DNA from 2 places in the Mesorhizobium sp. M0587 genome. Region 1 is predicted to be linked to the other one. Evidence: predicted binding sites of a transcription regulator. Region 1 holds the regulator's gene; the other holds the start of a gene.
What was found. Region 1 encodes PhoB, which activates phosphate uptake and scavenging genes when phosphate is short. Its sites were predicted from a motif close to TGTCATNNANCTGTCAT; they were not measured.
Positions count from the first base shown of each region.

Region 1 (5,397 bases):
GCGATCGTGCTGCGGCGCCGCTTCGAACGGCGCTGGTAAAAGAAGGCATCTGGTATGAACATCATGACCGAACAGTCCCTCGAAAACGCGGTGGGCGACAAGATGAGCGCCAAGTCGAACGAAGTGATCAAGATGCGCGGCGACAAGGTCGGCGTGTTCTACGGCGAGAAGCAGGCGCTGTTCGACGTCAATCTCGACGTCCGCCAGAACCAGGTGACGGCGCTGATCGGCCCCTCCGGCTGCGGCAAATCCACCTTCCTGCGTTGCCTCAACCGCATGAACGACACCATAGACTCGGCGCGGGTAACCGGCAGGATCACGTTGGACGACGAGGACATCTACGACAAAAACATCGACGTCGTCGAACTCAGAGCTCGCGTCGGCATGGTGTTCCAGAAGCCCAATCCGTTCCCGAAGTCGATATACGAGAACGTCGCTTACGGTCCACGCATCCACGGCTTGGCCAAGGGCAAGGCCGACATGGACCAGATTGTCGAATCGAGCCTGAAAAAGGCGGCGATCTGGAACGAGGTGAAGGATCGCCTGCAAGAGCCGGGCACCGGTCTTTCCGGCGGCCAGCAACAGCGCCTGTGCATTGCGCGCGCCATCGCGGTTTCGCCAGAGGTGATCCTTATGGACGAGCCCTGCTCGGCGCTTGACCCGATCGCCACCGCGCGCGTCGAGGAACTTATCGACGAATTGCGCCAGAACTACACGATCGTCATCGTCACCCACTCGATGCAGCAGGCAGCGCGTGTGTCGCAGCGCACGGCGATGTTCCATCTCGGCTATCTGGTCGAGGAGGGCGCTACCGACAAGATGTTCACCACTCCCGACGACAAGCGCACCCAGGACTATATCACCGGCCGGTTCGGTTGAGCAGTCCGGGCGAATTTACAGACACGAGGACAAGGTCATGGCCGAACACACAGTCGCAGCCTTCGACGAGGATCTAGGGCAGATCAGCAGGCTGATCAGCGACATGGGCGACCTCGCCAGTTCGATGGTCGGCGGCGCCACCAAAGCGCTGCTGAACACCGACAACGCTCTCGCGCAACGCGTCGTCTCCGATGACGCGATCATGGATGCGCGCCAGCGCGAGCTCGACGACCGCGCCATCACGCTGATCGCCAAGCGTCAACCGATGGCCGACGACCTGCGTCACGTCGTCGGCTCGATCCGCATGGCCGGCGACCTCGAACGCATCGGCGATCTTGCCAAGAACATCGCCAAGCGCGTCGGCACGGTCGGCCTCGCCGCCACGCCGCGCGACCTGTCGCATTCCATCGACGCGATGGCGCAGTTGGTGCTGATCCAGGTGCAGGGCGTGATCGAGGAATATGCGGCGCGCGATGCCGCCGCGCTGACGACGCTGCGGGCCAACGACGAGCGCATCGACGTCAAATACACCTCGGTGTTCCGCGAACTGCTGACCTACATGATGGAAGATCCGCGCAACATCACCGCTTGCACGCATCTGTTGTTCTGCGCCAAGAATCTGGAACGCATCGGCGACCATGTGACCAACATCGCCGAAAATGCCTATTATGTCCTGACCGGTACGCAACTGCCCGCCAATCGCCCGAAGCAGGACGAAACGGCGATGTCGGCGCCGGCGGCCTGACGGCGGGGTGACCGGGCGATGATCGCGCCGCGCATCATGGTGGTGGAGGACGAGGAGCCGTTAGGCGTGCTGCTCCGCTACAATCTGGAATCCGAGGGTTACCAGGTCGAGGTGGTGACGCGCGGCGACGAAGCCGAGATCCGGCTGCAGGAAAACGTGCCGGACCTTCTGGTGCTCGACTGGATGGTGCCGGCGGTTTCCGGCATCGAACTCTGCCGGCGCCTGCGAATGCGCGCCGAGACCGAGCGATTGCCGATCATCATGCTGACGGCGCGCGGCGAGGAAAGCGACCGCGTGCGCGGCCTTTCCACCGGGGCCGACGACTATCTGGTCAAGCCGTTCTCGACGCCGGAATTCATGGCCCGGGTCAAGGCGCTGCTGCGCCGCGCCAAGCCGGAGGTGCTGTCCAGCGTGCTCAAGGTCGGCGACATCGTGCTCGACCGCGAATCGCACCGGGTCTATCGCAAGAAAAGCGAGATCCGGCTCGGGCCGACCGAATTCCGCCTGCTCGAATTCATGATGCGCCATCCCGGCCGCGTGTTCTCGCGCAGCCAACTGCTCGACAATGTCTGGGGCGAGACGATCTACATCGACGAACGCACGGTGGACGTGCATGTCGGCCGGCTGCGCAAGGCGGTCAACAATGGCCGCATGCCCGATGTCATCCGCACCATTCGCGGCGCCGGCTACGCGATCAGGGAAGATTAGGTCTTTGGCGCGGAAGTTCCGTCAGATTGGGCTTCCGAAGGCGGGTCTCGGAGGTTTTGCGACTAGCCGAAAACGGCAGTCACTTCGTCATCCACGGGCGTAGCAAGGAGCGTAGCGACGCAGCGCAGACCCGAGGATCCATGCCGCGACTTCGGAGTGCTGCCACGATGCAGAATTCTGCTCCCCTGCACTCCACGACTACGGTCGCAGGATCCTCGGGTCTGCGCCGCGTCGCTGCGCTCCTTGCTCCGCCCTAGGATGACGACATTGGGACGACTTCGGCAATATCCAAAGTCGACGATGGTCTGCGGCATCGACGGCGGACGCCACTCAGGCTACGTTCTTTCCAGTGCCAGTTCTCGCCTGCACGCCAGGCGCGAAAATCTCCTGGTCGACGAAGGTCAGCGCGCGCATGGCGCAACCTTCCCTGATCAGCGGCAGTTCGTTGGGCTCGGTGTCGAAGGAAATCGATTCCGAGTGCTGGCCGCCGGCGGTCTGGGCGATGGCCTCGCGCAGTGCCGGCTCGATCAGGTCGAAGGCGGCGGCGCTGACGCCGACCATGGCGACAGGCGCCGGGTCGATCAGCGCGAACAGGCTGCCGAGGCCATAGCCGAGCGCCTCGCCGGCCTTGCGATAGGCCTCGCGCTCCGGTCCGTCTTTTTCGCGCGCCGAAGCCGCCAGCGTACGCATGTCGGCGTCGCTGACGTCGACCGGTTCGGTGTCCTCGCCAAGCTGCCTCGCATTGCGCCAGATCGCATAATTGCCGGCATAGGCCTCGACGCAGCCGCGCCGTCCGCAGCGGCAGAGGGCGCCGCCCGGCCAATGGATCATGTGGCCGAACTCGCCGCCCGAGGAATGGGTGCCGGTGAACAGTTCGCCTTTCAGCACCAGGCCCATGCCGATGCCGTGGGAAAGCAGGATGGCTATGAAGTCGTCGCGATAGCGCTGGGGATCGCGCCAGCGCAGCGCCACCGCCATCATGTTGCAGTCATTCTCCGTGGTGGCGGGAATGCCGAACTCGGCCTCGAGTATGTCGGCGAAGGCGATATCGGTCTGCGGCGTGATCGGCGACCACAGCATGGACCGCGCATCGGTGTCGGTGATGCCCTGGATCGCCAGCGCGATGCGGGCGACGCGCCGGACGTCGAGGTCGGGGTCCTCGATCCGGCGCCGCACGATGGCGACGCATTCGCCGATCAGCGCCCCGCGCGCCATGGTCAGCGTGTCCAGCCGGCGCTGCTCCTCGGCGATCACCTGGCCGGCATAGTCGATGACGGCGACGGACAGGAAGTTCAGCGACAGCACCACGGTCATCACCGCCGCCGCCTCCGGGTTGAGGCCGAGGCCGACCTGTGGGCGCCCGCGTTTCAGCGAGCCCGTCTCGCTCGGCTTGCCCTCGGTCAGGATGCCTTCGCCGATGAGGTCGGAGGAAATCGCCGATATGGTCGAGTGGCTGAGGCCGGTGGTCGCGGCGATCTCGGTGCGCGAGGGCTGGCTGGCACGGCGTACGGCCGCGATCACCATCGCCCGGTTGCGCCGACGCAAATCGTCGTGACGGATTCCGACCGACATGCTTCTCTCATATCCTCCCTGTCGCCGTGGTTCTTCCTGTCCCTCGAACGCTGCCGGCAACGTGGGCAAATACTGGCAGAAGCATGCGGTGCTGTCATTATTTATTCGGGGCTCGAAAAAAATTCGAGAGGACATCAAAATCCATCAGAATCGATGTTGACAGCGTTCCGGGGATGGACCAGTGTTTTTTCGGGGCTCGAAAAAATAGAGCCTCTGTGCCGGCCTTCGGGTCAGTTTGGTCGCGCCTTACGCGGCGCAGGGAGGATAATATGAAAAGATTCACAGCCGCCATCCTGGCGGGTGTCGCCATGTCGCTGACGCTCGCGTCGGTCGCCCAGGCGAAAGACAAGGTCATCGGCGTTTCGTGGTCCAACTTCCAGGAAGAGCGCTGGAAGACCGACGAAGCCGCCATGAAAACGGCGATTGAGGCAGCCGGCGACAAGTACATCTCCGCCGACGCGCAGTCCAATCCCGGCAAGCAGCTCACCGATGTCGAGAGCCTGATCTCGCAGGGCGCCAACTCGCTGATCATCCTGGCGCAGGATGCCTCGGCCATCGGCCCGGCGGTGCAGAAGGCGCTGGACGAAGGCATTCCGGTCGTCGGCTATGACCGGTTGATCGAGAACAAGGACGTCTTCTACCTGACCTTCGACAACAAGGAAGTCGGCCGCATGCAGGCCCGCGAAGTGTTCAAGGCCAAGCCGGAAGGCAATTATGTCTTCATCAAGGGCTCGGGTTCCGATCCGAATGCCGATTTCCTGTTCTCGGGCTCGATGGAAGTGCTCAAGGAGGCTATCGACAGCGGCAAGATCAAGAATGTCGGCGAGGCTTACACGGACGGCTGGCTGCCCGCCAACGCCCAGAAGAACATGGAACAGTTCCTGACCGCCAACGACAACAAGGTCGACGCCGTGGTCGCGGCCAATGACGGCACCGCCGGCGGCGTCGTCGCGGCGCTGACGGCGCAAGGTCTTGCCGGCACCGTGCCGGTCTCGGGCCAGGACGGCGACCATGCCGCGCTGAACCGCATCGCGCTCGGCACGCAGACCGTGTCGGTGTGGAAAGATGCTCGCGAGCTCGGCAAGACCGCCGCCGAGATCGCCTCGCAGCTGGCCGACGGCAAGAAGACGGCAGATATCGCCGGCGCCAAGGACTTTACGACGCCGGGCGGCAACACCGTCAAGTCGCTGTTCCTGACTCCGGTTGCCATCACCAAGGACAATCTCAGCCTCGTGATCGACGCCGGCTGGATCAAGAAGGACGAGGTCTGCGCGGGTGTCGCCGCCGGCAGCGTCGCGGCCTGCAACTAGAGGGCTGGCCTCTTCCTGCATTCTCAACGCCGCGGCCCCAAGCCGCGGCGTTTTCTCAAAAAGATTTGTTTTTCCGCATCAGGCGGATAGCTTCTAGGCTGGGTTTCGGTATCCGCGTCAGACGGCCAGCCGGTGCGAGGAAATCATGACCGACATCACGTCCACCACCCCGCAGACCGACAC
Region 1 covers NZ_JAMYQP010000035.1:4,547-9,943, reverse strand. The annotation lists gene pstA (phosphate ABC transporter permease PstA) at 1-39, shown strand, start outside; gene pstB (phosphate ABC transporter ATP-binding protein PstB) at 55-879, shown strand; gene phoU (phosphate signaling complex protein PhoU) at 917-1,624, shown strand; gene phoB (phosphate regulon transcriptional regulator PhoB) at 1,643-2,332, shown strand; gene NKI49_RS25570 (ROK family protein) at 2,663-3,904, opposite strand; gene xylF (D-xylose ABC transporter substrate-binding protein) at 4,174-5,214, shown strand; gene NKI49_RS25560 (sugar ABC transporter permease) at 5,360-5,397, shown strand, end outside.

Region 2 (5,397 bases), on a different contig from region 1:
TCATGATCGGCGACGGCTCCTACCTGATGCTGAATTCCGAGATCGCCACCTCGGTGATGCTTGGTTTGAAGCTGACCATCGTGCTGCTCGACAACCGCGGCTATGGCTGCATCAACCGGTTGCAGATGGCGACCGGCGGCGCCAACTTCAACAATCTGCTGAAGGATGCCCGCCACGAGGTCCTGCCCGATATCGACTTTGCCGCGCATGCGGCGAGCCTGGGGGCGATCGCCGAGAAGGTGTCGTCGATCGCCGGGCTGGAAAACGCGCTGGCAAAGGCAAAGACAAACGATCGCACCATCGTGCTGGTCATCGACACCGATCCGCTGGTCTCCACCGACGCCGGCGGCCATTGGTGGGATGTAGCGGTGCCGGAAGTCTCGGCAAGGCCTCAGGTCAATGCGGCACGCAAGGCCTATGACGAAAAGCGGCAGATGCAGACCATCGGCGATTGAATGTCGGCGCCGAAGCTCCTCCCTTCTCCCCGTCTCTATACGGGGAGAAGGTGCCGGCAGGCGGATGAGGGGCGGCGCCGACGAATGAAAATAAAGTGTTCCAAACCGGAGTGACGACTTGAAAGCCAAACTGGGCATGTCCCCCATCGCATGGTGGAACGACGATCTTGCGGAGCTCAGCGACGACGTGTCGTTGGAGGAATGTTTGCGCCAGTCGCGTTCGGCCGGTTTCACCGGCATGGAAATGGGCCGGCGTTTTCCAAATGATCCCGATGTCATGCTGCCGATCCTGAAGGCAGCCGACGTGACGCTGTGCGGCGGCTGGTTCTCGGGCACGCTCGTCGACGAGGAGATGGGCAAGAACAAGGACCGCATCCAGCCGATGATCGACCTGTTCAAGGCGGTCAACGCGCCCTGCATCGTTTATGGCGAGGTCGGCCGCTCCATCCAGGGTGACCGCTCCAAGCCGCTCGCCACCAAGCCGAAGCTTTCGGACGACGAGATGAAGGCCTATGCGACGCGCCTCACCGAATTCGGCGAATGGTGCGCCGAACAGGGAATGCCGCTTTCCTACCACCATCACATGGCGGCCGTGGTCGAGACCGAACCGGAACTCGATCAATTCATGCGCTATTCCGGCGCCGGCATTCCGTTGCTGCTCGATGCCGGACATCTGGCCTTTGCCGGTGGCGACGTGCTGCGCGCCATCGACAAGCATCATGAGCGCATCAGCCATGTGCATGTGAAGGATGTGCGCATGGACGTGATCGACAGGCTCGACCGGACGAAGCAGTCCTTCCTCGACGCGGTGGCGCTTGGCGCCTTCACCGTGCCGGGCGATGGCTCGCTGGATTTCGGCGCCATCGTGCAGCGGTTCGCCGATCATGGCTATGAAGGTTGGTTCGTGGTCGAAGCCGAGCAGGACCCGAAGAAGAACCCGCCACTCAAGATGGCGCAGGTCGGCCACAAGGAATTGATGCGGGTGATGACGGCGGCCGGCTACACGGTGGAGACGCAAGGGTTTCCCAATGCCTGACGTGTGGGCCTGACGTGTGGACCTGCTCGTGGTGGTTCTCGCTGAGCCAGGCTTGCTGTAGGTTGGCCCGATGAAAGATTCCGAGCACCCCTTCTTCCGCCCGCTGTGGCGACGTGTCGCCGTCGTCGCGGTCTGCGTCATCTGGTCCGCCATCGAGTTCGCCACCGGCACGCCGTTCTGGGGCGTCATCGCGCTCGGCTTCGCCGGCTATGGCCTCTGGCAGTTTTTTTATCTCTACAAGCCGGCCGAGGATGCCAAGACCACGACCGAGCCGAAGGAATAACCGTCCATGGCCCAGAAGGCTTACGGGTCGGGCACTGCGCGCATGACTGATAGCGTGCGTTGGAAATTAGCCGAAACGCCTCTCGCGTCGTCATCCTGGGGCGGAGCAAGGAGCGAAGCGACGCGGCGCAGACCCCAGGATCCATGCCGCGACGTAAAAACAGCGGCTGCGGTGCAGAATTTCGCTCCGCTGCTCACTTCGATTGGGGCTACGGCATGGATCCTAGGGTCTTCGCGACGGAGCTTCGCTCCTGCTTCGCCCTAGGATGACGAAGTTTGGGAGGACCCGGCCAAATCTTCAAGGCCTGCGATAGTCCATCGAAACAGTAGGTGCCAATCCCGTGTCATGGAATTTAGGAGAGCTGCCAATGTCGAAACTGCTGCTCAAGGCCGACAAGGGTCATGGCCGCGTCGCCCATGTGACGCCGAAAAGCGCCGGCTGGACCTATGTCGGTTTCGATTTGCACCGGCTGAGGCCTGGGGAAACTGCTTCGGGCCAGACAGGGGATCGCGAGATCTGCCTGGTGTTCGTCACCGGCAAGGGCACGGTCAAGGCCGGCGGCAAGGATCTCGGCCTGCTCGGGCAGCGCATGTCGCCCTTCGAGGGCAAGCCCTGGTCGGTCTATGTGCCCGTGGGATCGGAGTGGTCCGTGAGCGCCGATACGGAGTTGGAACTCGCGGTCTGCTCGGCGCCGGGCCTTGGCGGCGGGCTGCCGGTGCGGGTGATCGGACCGGATGATCTCGGCCAGGAGGTGCGTGGCAAGGGCACCAACACGCGCTACGTCACCAACATCTTGCCGGAAGGCAAGCCGGCCGATTCCTTGCTGGTGGTCGAGGTCATCACGCCCGGCGGCCACACGTCGAGTTATCCCCCGCACAAGCACGACCAGGACAATCTGCCTGCTGAATCCTACCTCGAGGAGACCTATTATCACCGCCTCAACCCGCCGCAGGGCTTTGCCTTCCAGCGCGTCTACACCGACGCCGACAAGAATGGCCATCGCGCGCTGGACGAAGCGATGGCGATCGAGGATGGCGACGTCGTGCTGGTGCCCAAGGGCTATCACCCCTGCGCCGCCTGCCACGGCTATGACCTCTACTATCTCAATGTCATGGCCGGGCCGAAGCGGACATGGAAATTCCACAACGCGCCCGAGCACGAATGGCTGATGAAGGCCTGACCGTTGCGCGTTTAAGGATGAACCCGTTGGTCCAGATCGGGAAAAATCGTCGGCTAAGGACCCGCGGGGTCGATTTGCCTTCGAAAACCCTTCAAAGCTTCGTCAATCCGTCATGGAAATCACCTATGGCAACGGGCTGACGAGGATCTTCGATGCGCTACGCCATCTATTTCACCCCCCGGCAGGACGAGAAGCTGGCGCGGACCGCCGCGAATTGGCTGGGCCGCGATCCGTTCGGCGCGGCGACAAGGCCGGTTGAGGCGGTGGGCGACCTGTCGGCGGCGGAAGTGGCGTTCCACACGGCTTCGGCTCGCCGCTACGGCTTTCACGCAACGTTGAAAGCGCCCTTCCAGCTGGCTGCCAACGAGACGGAGACCTCGTTGCGCACGGCACTCGATGCTTTTGCCGAGACAACTTCGACAGTGACGATCCCCCGCCTCGTGGTCAGCCAGATCGACGGTTTCTTCGCACTGGTGCCGGAGGGACCGCTGCCTCCGCTCAACCGCTTCGCCGACGAGGTGGTGCGCGATTTCGACCGGTTTCGCGCGCCGCTGAGCGAAGCCGAGATCGAGCGGCGCAGCCCGGATTCACTGAAGCCGGCCGAGTTCCGCAATCTGTGCCAATGGGGCTATCCCTATGTCATGGACACCTTTCGCTTCCACATGACGCTGTCAGGCCGGGCGGGGCCACAGGAAAGCCCTCGTCTTCGCCTAGCAATCGACAGCGTGTTCGCCGAGGTGCTGCAACAGCCGGTGCTGGTGGATGCGCTGACGCTGTTCGTCGAAACCGAACCGGGCGCGCCGTTCATGGTGCTTTCCCATCACGCACTCGGGCGCCGGCCCGCCAGAAAAACCGCCTGACTGGTGTCTACGCCAATAACCAAGGACTGCCTGAAATGACCGCCGAGACCGTTCTCCACAATGCCCGCATCGTGCTTGCCGACGAGATCGTCGAGGGGTCGCTGGTGCTGCGCGACGGCTTTATTGCCGGCATCGATGCCGGCCCAAGCGCCGGCATTGGCCGGACCGGCGAGGACATGGGCGGCGACTATATCATTCCGGGACTGGTCGAACTCCACACCGATCATCTCGAGGGCCACTACGCGCCGCGGCCGAAGGTGCGCTGGAACCCGATCGCCGCCGTGCTTGCCCATGACGCGCAGGTGGCGACCGCCGGCATCACCACCGTGCTCGATGCGCTGCGCGTCGGCATGGACGAGGACGCCGACATGACGTCGGCCGACATGCGCAAGCTGGCCGACGCGATCGAGGACAGTGTCCGGCAGGATCGATTGCGCGCCGACCATTTCATCCATCTTCGCTGCGAGGTTTCGGCGCCGGATTGCCTCGCCGCCTTCGCGCATTTCGACGGCGACGAGCGAGTGAAGCTGGCATCGCTGATGGATCATGCGCCGGGCCAGCGCCAGTTCGTCGATCTTGAGACCTATGCCTATTACTACCAACGCAAGCTGAAGCTGACCGACCGCGACTTCAAGCTGTTCTGCGACAAGCGGATGGAGGAATCGGCGCGCAATTCGGCACCGAACCGGGCGGTGATCGCCGCCGCGTGCCAGGAACGCGGCATCGTGCTGGCCAGCCATGACGACGCCACCACTGGCCATGTCGACGAAGCGATCGAGCAAGGCGTGCGCGTCGCCGAGTTCCCGACCACAGAGGAAGCCGCCAGGGCCTCGAAAGCAGCCGGGCTCGGCGTGCTGATGGGCGCGCCCAACGTCATGCGCGGCGCCTCGCATTCGGGCAATGTCTCGGCCCGCACGCTGGCCGGCGACGGCCTGCTCGACATATTGTCGTCCGACTACATCCCCTTCAGCCTGATCCAGTCCGCTTTCTTCCTCGGCGACGTCGTCGAAGGCATTTCCTTGCCGCAGGCGGTCGCGATGGTGTCGAAAAACCCGGCCGAGGCGGTTGGCCTGACCGACCGCGGCGTCATCGAGCCGGGCCGGCGCGCCGATCTGGTGCGCGTGCGCGTCGACGACCATGTTCCGGTGGTGCGCACCGTCTGGCGGCAGGGGCTTCGGGTCGCATGATGGCGTCGGCCTCGATCGAGCGTGAACTGTCCGCCGAGACGTTTCCGATCCGCAACGGCGTCTTCGTCGCCGTTGTCGGCCCAAGCGGTGCCGGCAAGGACACGGTGATCGGCTACGCCCGCGCCCGCTTCAATGAAGAGACAAGGCTGGAGTTCGTCCGCCGCGTCATCACGCGTCCGAGCGATGCCGCCAGCGAGGATCACGACACGCTGGCCGACGCCGCCTTCGTCGACGCCGAGGCCGACGGCGCCTTCGCCATCGCCTGGGAGGCGCATGGCTTGCGCTACGGCATTCCGGCCGATGTCGACTGGTCGGTCGGCAATGGCCGTGTCGCGGTGGCGAACGTGTCGCGCGCGATCATCCCCATCTTGCGCGAACGCTATGCCAATCTGGCCG
Region 2 covers NZ_JAMYQP010000019.1:72,964-78,360, reverse strand. The annotation lists gene iolD (3D-(3,5/4)-trihydroxycyclohexane-1,2-dione acylhydrolase (decyclizing)) at 1-455, shown strand, start outside; gene iolE (myo-inosose-2 dehydratase) at 574-1,491, shown strand; gene NKI49_RS18505 (DUF3329 domain-containing protein) at 1,562-1,774, shown strand; gene iolB (5-deoxy-glucuronate isomerase) at 2,142-2,954, shown strand; gene NKI49_RS18495 (DUF1045 domain-containing protein) at 3,107-3,814, shown strand; gene NKI49_RS18490 (alpha-D-ribose 1-methylphosphonate 5-triphosphate diphosphatase) at 3,850-5,001, shown strand; gene phnN (phosphonate metabolism protein/1,5-bisphosphokinase (PRPP-forming) PhnN) at 4,998-5,397, shown strand, end outside.
Region 2: the regulator PhoB is predicted to act here: its motif matches at 3,052-3,068, upstream of NKI49_RS18495 (DUF1045 domain-containing protein).